DNA from 3 places in the Stenotrophomonas sp. FSL W7-1447 genome. Region 1 is predicted to be linked to each of the others. Evidence: predicted binding sites of a transcription regulator. Region 1 holds the regulator's gene; each other region holds the start of a gene.

Region 1 (4,158 bases):
ATGGTCTCGATGCCCAGCGACAGCGGGGTCACGTCCAGCAGCAGCACGTCCTTGACGTCGCCGCCCAGCACGCCGCCCTGGATCGCCGCACCCAGTGCCACGGCTTCGTCCGGGTTGACGTCCTTGCGCGGTTCCTTGCCGAAGAACTCGGTCACCGCCTGCTGCACCTTCGGCATGCGGGTCTGGCCGCCGACCAGGATCACCTCGCTGATGTCGCTCGAACGCAGGCCGGCATCGTTCAGGGCGACGCGGCACGGCTCGATCGACTTCTTGATCAGGTCGTCCACCAGTGCTTCCAGCTTGGCGCGGGTCAGCTTGATGTTCAGGTGCTTCGGACCCGAGGCGTCAGCGGTGACGTACGGCAGGTTCACTTCGGTCTGCTGGGCGCTGGACAGCTCGATCTTGGCGCGCTCGGCAGCGTCCTTCAGGCGCTGCAGGGCCAGCGGATCCTTGCGCAGGTCGATGCCCTGGTCCTTGTTGAACTCTTCAACCAGGTACTCGATGACGCGGTTGTCGAAGTCTTCGCCACCCAGGAAGGTGTCGCCGTTGGTGGCCAGCACTTCGAACTGCTTCTCGCCGTCGACGTTGGCGATCTCGATCACCGACACGTCGAAGGTGCCGCCGCCCAGGTCGTACACCACGATCTTGCGATCCTTGTTGTCGCCCTTGTCCAGGCCATAGGCCAGCGCGGCCGCGGTCGGCTCGTTGATGATGCGCTTGACGTCCAGGCCGGCGATGCGGCCGGCGTCCTTGGTGGCCTGGCGCTGGCTGTCGTTGAAGTAGGCCGGCACGGTGATGACCGCTTCGGTGACCTTCTCACCGAGGAAGTCCTCGGCGGTCTTCTTCATCTTTTCCAGCACCTTGGCCGAGATTTCCTGCGGCGCCATCTTCTTGCCGTCGCTGGTGGCCACCCAGGCATCGCCGTTGTCATGGGCCAGGATGCTGTACGGGACGTGGGCGATGTCCTTCTGCACCTCGCCGTCGGTGAACTTGCGGCCGATCAGGCGCTTCACCGCGTAGAAGGTGTTCTTCGGGTTGGTCACGGCCTGGCGCTTGGCCGAGGCACCGACCAGGACTTCGCCGTCCTTGGTGTAGGCGACGATCGACGGGGTGGTGCGATCGCCTTCCGAATTCTCGATGACGCGGGCCTTGCCGCCGTCCATGATCGCCACGCACGAGTTGGTGGTGCCGAGGTCGATACCAATGATCTTGCCCATGGGGGAGACTCCTGAGGATGCTAGTTGGGGTCAGTCCGGCCGTTCGGCCGGTGGATGAATACGATGTGGGGGAGGCTCGTGGAACATTCAAGCCATCCTCCGAACGCTGTGTTTCCGGTCATCCGGCGCGTTCAGCGTCGGGTCGGGTGGCGGTGTCTGTCCGCCGCCCGGCCCCGCGGATCACTCGGCGGCCACCACCACCAGCGCCGGCCGCAGCAGGCGCTCGTTGAGCAGGTAGCCCTTCTGGAACACGGTCACCACGCTGCCCGGGGCGGCACCCGGGGTCGGGGCCTGGCTGATCGCCTGGTGGTGTTCCGGGTTGAACGGCTGGCCGATCGGGTCCAGCAGGACCAGGCCGTTGTCGGCAGCGACCTTGAGCAGCTGCTTGTAGGTCAGCTCCAGGCCTTCGCGCAGCGGGTGCGGGTCGTCGCCGGCGGCCTTCAGGCCGGCATCCAGGCTGTCGAACACGGGGAGCAGATCGCCCAGCAGCTTCTCGTTGGCGAACTTGCGGGCCTGTTCGATGTCACGGGCAACGCGCTTGCGCTGGTTCTCCAGGTCGGCGCGCTCACGCAGGGCATCGGCCTTGACCTGTTCGATTTCGGCGCGCAGGCGCTCGACTTCGTCGTTGACGCCGGCGGTGGCGGCCGCATCGGCGGCACTCTGCTGGGATTCGATATCTGGCTGTTCGTGGTTCATGTCTGGGTCCCTGGCGGTCAATCTCCGCCTCCAACCACCCTAGTGTGGGCGGGATGCTGCGTTTCAAGCGTCGGATGTTCCCGGCGTGCGCCCGGCCGGTGAAAAGGCCGCGCCGAGCACATCGGCCGTGGCCTGGACCAGCGGGATCACGCGGTCGTAGGCCATCCGCTTGGGACCGATCACCCCCAGCACGCCCAGCACCTGCCCGTTGGCGGTATACGGGGCGGTCACCAGCGAGACGCCTTGGAGCGGCATCATCCCGGTCTCCTCGCCGATGAAGATGCGCACGCCCGGGGCCTGGATGGTCCGTTCCAGCAACTGCAGGATCTCGCGCTTGCTGGAGAACAGCTCGAACAGTTCACGCAGGCGCTCCAGGTCGGACAGGTCCTGCACCCCCATCAGCCGGGTCTGCCCGGCCACCAGCATGTCGTCAGCCGCCGGCTGCAGGGCCTGCTCGGCCAGTTCGATGCTGTGCGCCAGCAGCTGCTCCAGTTCGGAACGGGCGTCGTGCAGCTCCAGCAGCAGGCGGGTGCGGATCTCGGCCATCGGCAGGCCGGCGAAATGCGCATTGAGGTAGTTGGCGACCTGTTCCAGCTGGCCCGGCGCAAACTCCTGGCGGGTCTCGATGACCCGGTTCTGCACCTCGTTGTCGGCGAACACCAGGATCGCCAGCACCCGTCGTCCGTCCAGCGGCACGAAATCGATCTGGCGGAAGGCGAACTGCTCCCGCCGCGGCGCGCTGACCACGCCGACGAAGTGGCTCATCGCCGACAACAGTTCCGAAGCGCTGCCGAGCAGGGCCTGGGTACTGCCGCCACCGGCCAGTTCCTGGCGCAGGCGGGCCAGTTCGCCCTCGCCCGGCGGCTGCATCTGCAGCAGGCTGTCGACGAACACCCGGTAGCCATGCGCGGTCGGGACGCGCCCGGCCGACGTGTGCGGCGAAGCCAGCAGGCCCAGGTCCTCCAGGTCGCCGAGGATGTTGCGGATGGTCGCCGGGCTGACCTCCAGGCCGGCCACGCGCGCCAGCGTCTGCGAGCCGACCGGCTCACCGTCCTGGATGTAACGCGCGATCAGCGTGCGCAGCAGATGGCGCGCACGCGGGGCAAGCTGGTCGGGAGAACCGTGCATGGAATCAACCTGTGAGACACGGACACTAGATAATGGCGGCGCATCACCTTGGCAAGTCATTGGACCTCCCGCGCCCGCGTGCTAGCGTTGCGCGGCTGCTGATACCCCCTTACCCATGCTCAGACATCTTTCGATCAAGGATTTCGCCGTCGTCCGCGCCACCGAACTGGAGTTCGGGCCAGGCATGACCGTGGTTTCAGGCGAGACCGGCGCCGGCAAGTCGCTGATGGTCGACGCGCTGGGCTTCCTGTCCGGCCTGCGCGCCGACAGCGGCGTGGTCCGCCACGGCGCCGCACGCGCCGAGCTGTCGGCCGAGTTCGTGCTGGACCAGCTGCAGGCCGCGCGCCAGTGGCTGGCCGACAACGAGCTGGACGACGAGGACCAATGCCAGCTGCGCCGCGTGATCCGCGCAGACGGTGGCTCGCGGGCCTGGATCAACGGCCGCCCGGTGACCCTGGCACAGCTGGCCGACCTGGCCTCGCGGCTGGTGGAGATCCACGGCCAGCATGAACAGCAGGCCCTGCTGGCACGCCCGTCGCAGCTGGCCCTGCTCGACGCCTACGCCGGCAACGAGGAAGAACGCCGCCAGGTGCGCCGCGCCGCCGCCGCCTGGCAGGCACTGGTCGATGAATCGCTGGCGCTGTCACAACAGGGCGACGTCAGTGACCGGATCGGCTTCCTCGAGCACCAGCTGCGCGAACTCGACCGCGAGGACCTGGAACCGGAATCGATTGCCGCGCTGGGCGCCAGCCACCGCCGCCAGGCGCATGCCAGCGCCCTGCTGAGCGCCTGCCAGGCCGCCAGCAACCAGCTCAACGGCGATGACGGCAGTTCCGCGCTGGACCTGCTGCAGCAGGTGCGCCACGAGCTGTCGCGCCTGATCGAACACGACCCGCGGCTGGGCGAGGTGGACGGCCTGATCGAGAACGCCTCGATCCAGTTGCACGAGGCCCTGTCGCTGCTGGACCGCGTGCATGACGATCTCGACGCCGACCCGGAGCAGTTCGAGGAGAACGAGCGCCGCCTTGGCCGCCTGCACGACCTGGCCCGCAAGCACCGCGTGCCGATGGACGAGCTGGGCGCGCAGCGCGAGCGCATGCATGCCGAAGTGGAGCAG
Region 2 (4,158 bases), 2.2 Mb from region 1:
CATGGCCACCGAGCGTAGCGATGCACTGCGGCGGCGGCAACCGCGCAACGAAAAACCCCGCCTTGCGGCGGGGTTCTTCTTTTGCAACGGGAAGGGATGCCAGGGGCGTGGACTTAGAAGTCCATGCCGCCCATGCCACCCATGCCGCCCATGCCACCGGCGCCACCCATGGCCGGCTCGTCCTTCTTCGGAGCTTCGGCAACCATGGCTTCGGTGGTGATCATCAGGCCGGCGATCGAGGCTGCGTTCTGCAGGGCCGAACGGGTCACCTTGGTCGGGTCCAGGATGCCGAACTGCAGCATGTCGCCGAACTCGCCGGTGGCCGCGTTGTAGCCGAAGCTGCCGGTGCCTTCCTTGACCTTGTTGATGATGACCGACGGCTCGTCGCCGGCGTTGGCCACGATCTCGCGCAGCGGGGCTTCCATCGCGCGCAGGGCGATCTGGATGCCGTGGTTCTGGTCTTCGTTGGCACCCTTCAGGCCGGCCAGCGCGGTGATCGCGCGCACCAGCGCCACGCCGCCGCCCGGGACCACGCCTTCTTCAACGGCTGCACGGGTGGCGTGCAGGGCGTCGTCGACGCGATCCTTCTTTTCCTTCATTTCGATTTCGGTCGAGGCGCCGACCTTGATCACGGCAACGCCGCCGGCCAGCTTGGCCACGCGTTCCTGCAGCTTCTCGCGGTCGTAATCCGAGGAGGTGTCCTGGATCTGGGTCTTGATCTGCGCCACGCGTGCATCAACGTTGGCCTTGTCGCCGACGCCGTCGATGATGGTGGTGTTCTCCTTGGAGACCTGCACCTTCTTGGCGCGGCCCAGGTCCTTGATGGTGGCCTTTTCCAGCGACAGGCCGACTTCTTCGGAGATCACGGTACCGCCGGTCAGCACGGCCATGTCTTCCAGCATCGCCTTGCGACGGTCGCCGAAGCCCGGGGCCTTGACGGCCACGACCTTGACGATGCCGCGGATGGTGTTGACCACCAGGGTCGCCAGCGCTTCGCCTTCGACTTCCTCGGCCACGATCAGCAGCGGCTTGCCGGCCTTGGCGACGCCTTCCAGCACCGGCAGCAGGTCACGGACGTTGGAGATCTTCTTGTCGTGCAGCAGGATGAACGGGTCATCCAGGTCAGCGGTCTGCGACTGCTGGTTGTTGATGAAGTACGGCGACAGGTAGCCGCGGTCGAACTGCATGCCCTTGACCACGTCCAGCTCGTTGTCCAGGCCCGAGCCTTCTTCAACGGTGATCACGCCTTCCTTGCCGACTTCCTTCATCGCGTCAGCGATGATCTGGCCGATCGACTCGTCCGAGTTGGCCGAGATGGTACCGACCTGGGCGATCGCCTTGTCGTCGGCGGTCGGCTTGGAGATGTTCTTCAGCTCGGCGACGGCGGCCGAAACGGCCTTGTCGATACCGCGCTTGAGATCCATCGGGTTCATGCCGGCGGCAACGGCCTTGGCGCCTTCGCGGATCAGGGCCTGGGCCAGCACGGTGGCGGTGGTGGTGCCGTCGCCAGCGTCGTCGTTGGTGCGCGACGCGACTTCCTTCACCATCTGCGCGCCCATGTTCTCGAACTTGTCAGCCAGTTCGATTTCCTTGGCGACGGAGACGCCGTCCTTGGTGATGGTCGGGGCGCCGAAGCTCTTTTCCAGCACGACGTTGCGGCCCTTCGGGCCCAGGGTGGCCTTGACGGCATTGGCGAGAACGTTGACGCCGCGCACCATGCGCGAGCGGGCGTCTTCACCGAAACGAATATCCTTGGCAGCCATTGCATTTACCTCATTGGTAGCGCCGGACGATGCCCGGCGGCTGGGATTTGGGGATCAGGTTGAAACAGGTCGCGCGGAGGCTCAGCCGATGACGGCGAGCACGTCGTCTTCGCGCAGGACCTTGTACTCGACGCCTTCGCTCTTGTACGAGCTGCCGGCGTACTGGCCGTAGATGACCTTGTCGCCGACCTTCAGCGACGGCGCGCGCACGTTGCCGTTGTCCAGCGGCTTGCCCGGGCCGACGGCCACGACCTCACCCTTGGTGGACTTTTCCTTGGCCGAGTCGGGGATGACGATGCCACCGGCGGAGATTTCGTCGGCTTCGATCGGCTTGACCACAACGCGGTCGTGCAGCGGCTTGATGCTCATAGGAGACCTCTTAAGTGATTGATTGGTCTAAAAAAGTCCGGCGATGTTAGCACTCACCCCAGGCGAGTGCCAGAACCGCACGTGAAGAAACCCGACAACGTCGGGAGCAGGGCAGAGATGGAGCCCCGCGCCCTCCTTTCAAGGGTGGCATCAAAAAAATTTTTCCCGCCCGTGTCGCTTGGCGCTGGTCGGGATCCCGCCAATTTCGGTGACAAGCGTCGCACTGTCAGATATCTGACGTTCATTTACGACAAAGTGTCACTGGATCGGCCTTAGGCTCGACCGGGCATTCCCAATCACAAGGAGGAGTCGATGCGATTGCTGTCACCGCTTGCCGCGGCCTGCCTGCTGGCCCTGGCCGCTGCGCCGGCCCAGGCCGAGGTCTTCATCAATGAACTGCACTACGACGACAGCACCGCCGCCGGTGACGTCGGCGAAGCGATCGAGGTCGTGGCCACCGCCGGCGAGGACCTGTCCGGCTACCGCCTGTACCTGTACAACGGGTCCAACGCATCGGCGGCCGTGGTCTACGCCAACACGCCGGTCCCGGCCGGCACCGCCGCCGGCTGCGGCAGCGCGACCATCGCCGTGGTCAACTACCCGACCAACGGCATCCAGAACGGCCCGAACGATGGCATCGCGCTGGTCGATGCCAGCGGTAAGGTGGTCCAGTTCCTCAGCTACGAGGGCACCATCACCGCGTCCGGCGGCCCCGCCGCGGGGATGACCAGCCAGAACATCCCGGTGGCCGAGACCAACAGCACGGCACCGGGCACGTCGCTGCAGCTGACCGGCAGCGGCAGCCAGTACGCCCACTTCACCTGGGCCGAATCGGCCGGCCAGACGTTCGGCAGCTGCAACAACGGACAGACCTTCAGCGGCGGCGGCACCCCGGGCCCCAACACGCCGCCGTCGGTGTCCACCACCACCCCGGCGCAGGGCAGCAGCACCTTCCCGGCCGCCGCCGACCTGGAAGTGGTGTTCAGCGAAACGGTGAACCTGGCCAGCGGCGCCTTCGCCCTGAGCTGCGGTACCTCCGGCAGCGTGCCGCTGACCTTCCCGGCCAGCGGCCGCAGCGTGAAGCTGTCCACCAACACCGCGCTGGTGGCCGGTGAAGCCTGCCGCTTCGACATCCGCGCCGCGCGCATCACCGACCTGCAGGGCGCTCACCCGGCCGCCGACAGCCGCATTGCCTTCACCGTGGCCAGCACCGGCGGCAATCCGGACCCGGGCAACCCTGGCGTGCCGGCCGGCTATTACTCCAAGGTCAACACCAGCAGCCCCAGCCAGCTGCGCTGTTCGCTGCACGCCACCATCAAGGGCCACACCGCCTATCCGTACAGCGGCTCGGGCACCAGCACCTGGACCATCCTGGAAATCGCCGACGAGGATCCGAACAATTCCGGCAGGATCCTGGATGCGTATCGCAACCACAGCTACGCCAAAGTGACCGATCGCGCCGGCAGCGGCAGTGGCCTGAAGTACAACCGCGAGCACACCTGGCCGAACTCGCTGGGCTTTGCCACCACCACCGGTGACAAGGGCCTGCCGTACGCGCCGTATACCGACACCCACATGCTGTACCTGACCGACGCGCAGTGGAACGCCGATCGTGGCAACAAGCCGTTCGGCAAGTGCGACGCCAGCTGCGGCGAGCGCGCCACCGAGGCCAACAACGGCCAGGGTGGCGGCAGCGGTGGCTATCCGGGCAACTCCAACTGGGTGCGCACGCCGGACGGCAACACCGGCACCTTCGAGGTGTGGGGCAAGCGCAAGGGCGACATGGCGCGTGCAGTGATGTACATGGCGATCCGCTACGAGGGCGGCAAGGATGCGGCGACCGGCCAGTCCGAGCCGGACCTGGAGCTGACCGACGACCGCAGCAAGATCGTCAAGACCAGCAGCTCACCGGCCTACATGGGCCTGCTGTCGACCCTGATCGACTGGCACCTGTCCGACCCGCCGGATGATGCCGAGCGTGCGCGCAATGACGTGGTCTACAGCTTCCAGGGCAACCGCAACCCGT
Region 3 (4,158 bases), 2.3 Mb from region 1:
TGGAAAGCCTGCCCGAGGCCGACCTGGTGCAGCACGATGCGCTGTGGCGCCAGCGCCTGGATGCCTGGCTGGCGTTCGGCGCGCGGCTGGTGCAGGTGCTGTCGGTGCTGCTCGGCGTGGGTGCCGCGCTGGTGGTCGGCAACACGGTGCGCCTGGACATCCAGGCCCGTCGCGAGGAGATCGGCGTGCTGCAGCTGCTGGGCGCCAGCGATGGCTTCATCCGTCGTCCCTTCCTGTACCTGGGCGCGTGGTACGGGCTGGGCGCCGGCGCGGTCGCGCTGGGCCTGATCGGGGCGGCCGGTGCCGCGCTGCGCGTGCCGCTGGCCGAACTCTCGCGCAGCTATGGCAGCCCGTTCGTGCTGCACGGCCTGGACCTGCTGCACGGTGGCCTGGTCCTGCTCGGCACGCTGCTGCTGGGCTGGCTGGGCGCCTGGCTGGTCACCGGCCACTTCCTCCGCCAGACCCGCCCGACCGACACCTGAGACCGGCATGCAACCGCAAGCGCTGAAGCACCTTGAAGGGCCCGCGACGCGGGTGATGGTGGTCGATGGTTCGAAGCTGGTCCGCAAGCTGATCGCCGACGTCCTGCAGCGCGACCTGCCGGGCGTGGAGGTGATCGGCTGCGACAGCATCGAAGACGCGCAGCAGGCGCTCGCGCAGGGCCCGGTGGACCTGGTGACGACCTCGCTGACCCTGCGTGATGGCGACGGCCTGGCGCTGGCGCGGATGGTGCGCGAAGCGGCCGGCCAGGCCTACGTGCCGGTGATCGTGGTCTCCGGCGACGCCCAGCAGCACCTGGAGCAGCGCCGTTTCACCGAGTACGTCACCGACTACTTCGACAAAGCGCTCGGCCATGAAGCGCTGGCGACCTTCATCCGGGGCTATGTACAGCCGCAGACCATTCCCGGCGCGACCATCCTCTACATCGAGGACAGCCGCGTGGTGGCCGAGGCGACCAAGCGCATGCTGGAACGCCAGCAGTTGAACGTGCTGCACGTGGTCAGCGCCGAGGAGGCATTCACCCTGCTCACTGCCGAGTCGCTGGGCCGCAGCCGCCACCGCATCGACCTGGTGCTGACCGACGTCACCCTGAAGGGCGAGCTGAGCGGCCGCGACGTGGTGCAGCGCGTGCGGGTGGACTTCGGCTACGGCAAGCGCCGCCTGCCCGTGCTGGTGATGACCGGCGACGGCAACCCCCACAACCAGACCGGGCTGCTGCAGTCCGGTGCCAACGACCTGGTGCTGAAGCCGATCGAAGAGCGGCTGCTGGTCACCAAGGTGCTGTTCCAGCTGCGCCTGGCCCGATTGAATGATGGACCCTTGTTGCGATGATCGATGAAGTAACCGACACCCCGACGATCCAGCTGGAACCGAGCTGGAAGCAGCACGTCGGCGAGTACCTGTTGCAGCCGCAGATGCGCGAGCTGTCGGCCTTCCTGCGCCAGCGCAAGGCCAGCGGCGCGGCGGTGTTCCCGCCCGGGCCGCAGATCTTCGCAGCGTTCGACGCCACGCCGTTCGAGCAGGTGAAGGTGGTGATCCTCGGCCAGGACCCGTACCACGGGCGCGGCCAGGCCCATGGCCTGAGTTTCTCGGTACCGCCCGGCGTGCCGGTGCCGCCATCGCTGCTGAACATCTACAAGGAGATCGAGACCGATCTCGGTATCCCGCGCCCGGACCACGGCTGCCTGATCCCGTGGGCGCAGCGCGGCGTGCTGCTGCTCAATGCCGTGCTGACGGTGGAAGAGGGCAAGGCCGGCGCGCACCAGGGCCGCGGCTGGGAAGGCTTCACCGATCACGTGGTGGATGTGCTCAACCGCGAGCGCGAAGGACTGGTGTTCATGCTCTGGGGTGCCTATGCGCAGCAGAAGGGCAAGGTGATCGACACCCGCCGCCATCGCGTGCTGAAGTCGCCGCATCCGTCGCCGCTGTCGGCCCATCGGGGCTTCCTCGGCTGTCGTCATTTCTCGATGGCCAACGAGTACCTGCAGCGCCACGGCCAGGCCCCGATCGACTGGTCGCTGCCGCCGCGCTCGGCACTCTGAGCGTTGGCGGGCCGCTGGGCCTGAACACCGGGCAACGTCCCCGGGCCTGAATGGGCCTTCAGAACGGCCCGTTCAGCTCCGCTTGACTGGAATCGGCCGCTTTACGGCGGGTAATTGCTTGAATTCCAAGGGATTGTGAATCCCGAAAAGCGTGCTCGCCACTGTCATCAAATCGCGCTACGGTAGGGCTCTGTTTGGGACCAGTGTTGCATCAATAGGATGCTGGAACTTTTTCCTCCTTTAGCAGTCCAAATCCCGGACTGCTAAGATGGGTGCCTATGAGCCAGAACACCTCTACTGCCCTTGTGGCAAACAATCTCCCGATTCCCAGTGCGCTCGGTTCGCTGGACGCCTACATCGGTGCCGTGCACCAGATCCCGGTGCTGTCGGTCGATGACGAACAGGACCTGGCCCGTCGCTTCCGCGATGGCAACGATCTGGACGCCGCCCGCGAGCTGGTGCATTCGCACCTGCGCTTCGTGGTGCACGTGGCCCGCGGCTACAACGGCTACGGCCTCGCCCTTGGCGACCTGATCCAGGAAGGCAACATCGGCCTGATGAAGGCGGTCAAGCGCTTCGACCCGGACATGGGCGTGCGCCTGGTTTCCTTCGCGGTGCACTGGATCCGTGCCGAGATGCACGAGTTCATCCTGAAGAACTGGCGCATCGTGAAGGTCGCCACCACCAAGGCGCAGCGCAAGCTGTTCTTCAACCTGCGCAAGTCGAAGACGCGCCTGGGCTGGATGAACGCAGCGGAAGTGAGCGCGGTGGCCAAGGACCTGAACGTGTCCGAGCGCGAGGTCATGGAAATGGAGTCGCGCCTGTCCGGCCGCGATATCGGTTTCGATGCGCCGACCGACGAGGACAACGAACACGCACCGCCGTCGCCGGCTGCGTTCCTGGTCGCCGATGACGAAGACCCGTCGATGGCCTACGAGCGCGAGGACAGCGAAGACAACCAGATGCAGCTGCTGCGCGAAGGCCTGGCGGAACTGGATGCACGTTCGCGTGACATCATCCGCCGCCGCTGGCTGGATGCCGACAGCAAGGTGACGCTGCAGGAGCTGGCCGACGAGTACGGCGTGTCGGCCGAGCGCATCCGCCAGGTTGAAGCGAACGCGCTGAAGAAGATGAAGGCGCTGTTCACCGCGTAAGGCGGGGAGGCGTTGAAGCAATGAAAAGGCCCGGCATTGCCGGGCCTTTTCTTTTCGGTGGCGTTCTCATCCATGCATGCCGTGGATCTACCAATGTCAGTAGAGCCACGCCCTGCGTGGCTGCGGCGCGGTCGTCACTCTTCGCGTGCGATCGCGCGCCAGCCAATGTCGTTGCGGTGGAACTCGTTGGCCCAGCTCACCTTGGCCACGCCGGCATAGGCATTGGCCTGCGCGTCGCGCACGCTGTCGCCCAGTGCGGCCACGCACAGCACGCGGCCGCCGGCACTGACCACCTGGCCCTGCGCATCCAATGCCGTACCGGCATGGAACACCTTGGCACTGGCCGGCACGTCGTCCAGGCCGGAAATCACCTCACCGGTGATCGGCGCTTCGGGGTACGGCCTGGCCGCCAGCACCACGCCCAGCGACGGGCGCGCATCCCACTGCGCTTCGACCTGGTCCAGCCGGCCATCGATGGCGGCTTCCACCAGTGCGACCAGGTCCGACTGCAGGCGCAGCATCACCGGCTGGGTTTCCGGGTCGCCGAAGCGCACGTTGAATTCGATCACCTTCGGTGCGCCGCTGGCGTCGATCATCAGGCCGGCATAGAGGAAGCCGGTGAAGGGAATCCCGTCGGCGATCATGCCCTGCACGGTGGGATTCACCACCTCGCGCATCACGCGTGCATGCACCTCCGGCGTCACCACCGGGGCTGGCGAGTAGGCGCCCATGCCGCCGGTATTCGGGCCGGTGTCGCCGTCGCCGACGCGCTTGTGGTCCTGCGAGGTGGCCATCGGCAATGCATGCACGCCGTCCACCATCGAAATGAAGCTGGCTTCCTCGCCGTCGAGGAATTCCTCGATGACCACGCGGGCGCCGGCATCGCCGAACGCGTTGCCGGAGAGCATGTCACGCACTGCATCTTCGGCTTCGGTCAGGCTCATCGCGACGATCACGCCCTT

Evidence for each region. The regulator HrcA, encoded in region 1, represses chaperone genes, less so after heat shock. The targets are predictions, from matches to a motif close to TTNGCACTCNNNNNNNNNGAGTGCNAA.
Region 2: the regulator HrcA is predicted to act here: its motif matches at 2,179-2,205, upstream of NSQ78_RS19420 (co-chaperone GroES).
Region 3: the regulator HrcA is predicted to act here: its motif matches at 2,283-2,309, upstream of rpoH (RNA polymerase sigma factor RpoH).

What each region holds. Positions count from the first base shown of each region.
Region 1 covers NZ_CP150199.1:1,958,306-1,962,463, reverse strand. The annotation lists gene dnaK (molecular chaperone DnaK) at 1-1,217, opposite strand, end outside; gene grpE (nucleotide exchange factor GrpE) at 1,398-1,913, opposite strand; gene hrcA (heat-inducible transcriptional repressor HrcA) at 1,977-3,041, opposite strand; gene recN (DNA repair protein RecN) at 3,157-4,158, shown strand, end outside.
Region 2 covers NZ_CP150199.1:4,182,448-4,186,605, forward strand. The annotation lists gene NSQ78_RS19410 (DUF6445 family protein) at 1-3, opposite strand, end outside; gene groL (chaperonin GroEL) at 114-1,763, opposite strand; gene NSQ78_RS19420 (co-chaperone GroES) at 1,845-2,132, opposite strand; gene NSQ78_RS19425 (endonuclease) at 2,445-4,158, shown strand, end outside.
Region 3 covers NZ_CP150199.1:4,218,899-4,223,056, reverse strand. The annotation lists gene ftsX (permease-like cell division protein FtsX) at 1-482, shown strand, start outside; gene NSQ78_RS19610 (response regulator) at 490-1,332, shown strand; gene ung (uracil-DNA glycosylase) at 1,329-2,042, shown strand; gene rpoH (RNA polymerase sigma factor RpoH) at 2,321-3,196, shown strand; gene purD (phosphoribosylamine--glycine ligase) at 3,331-4,158, opposite strand, start outside.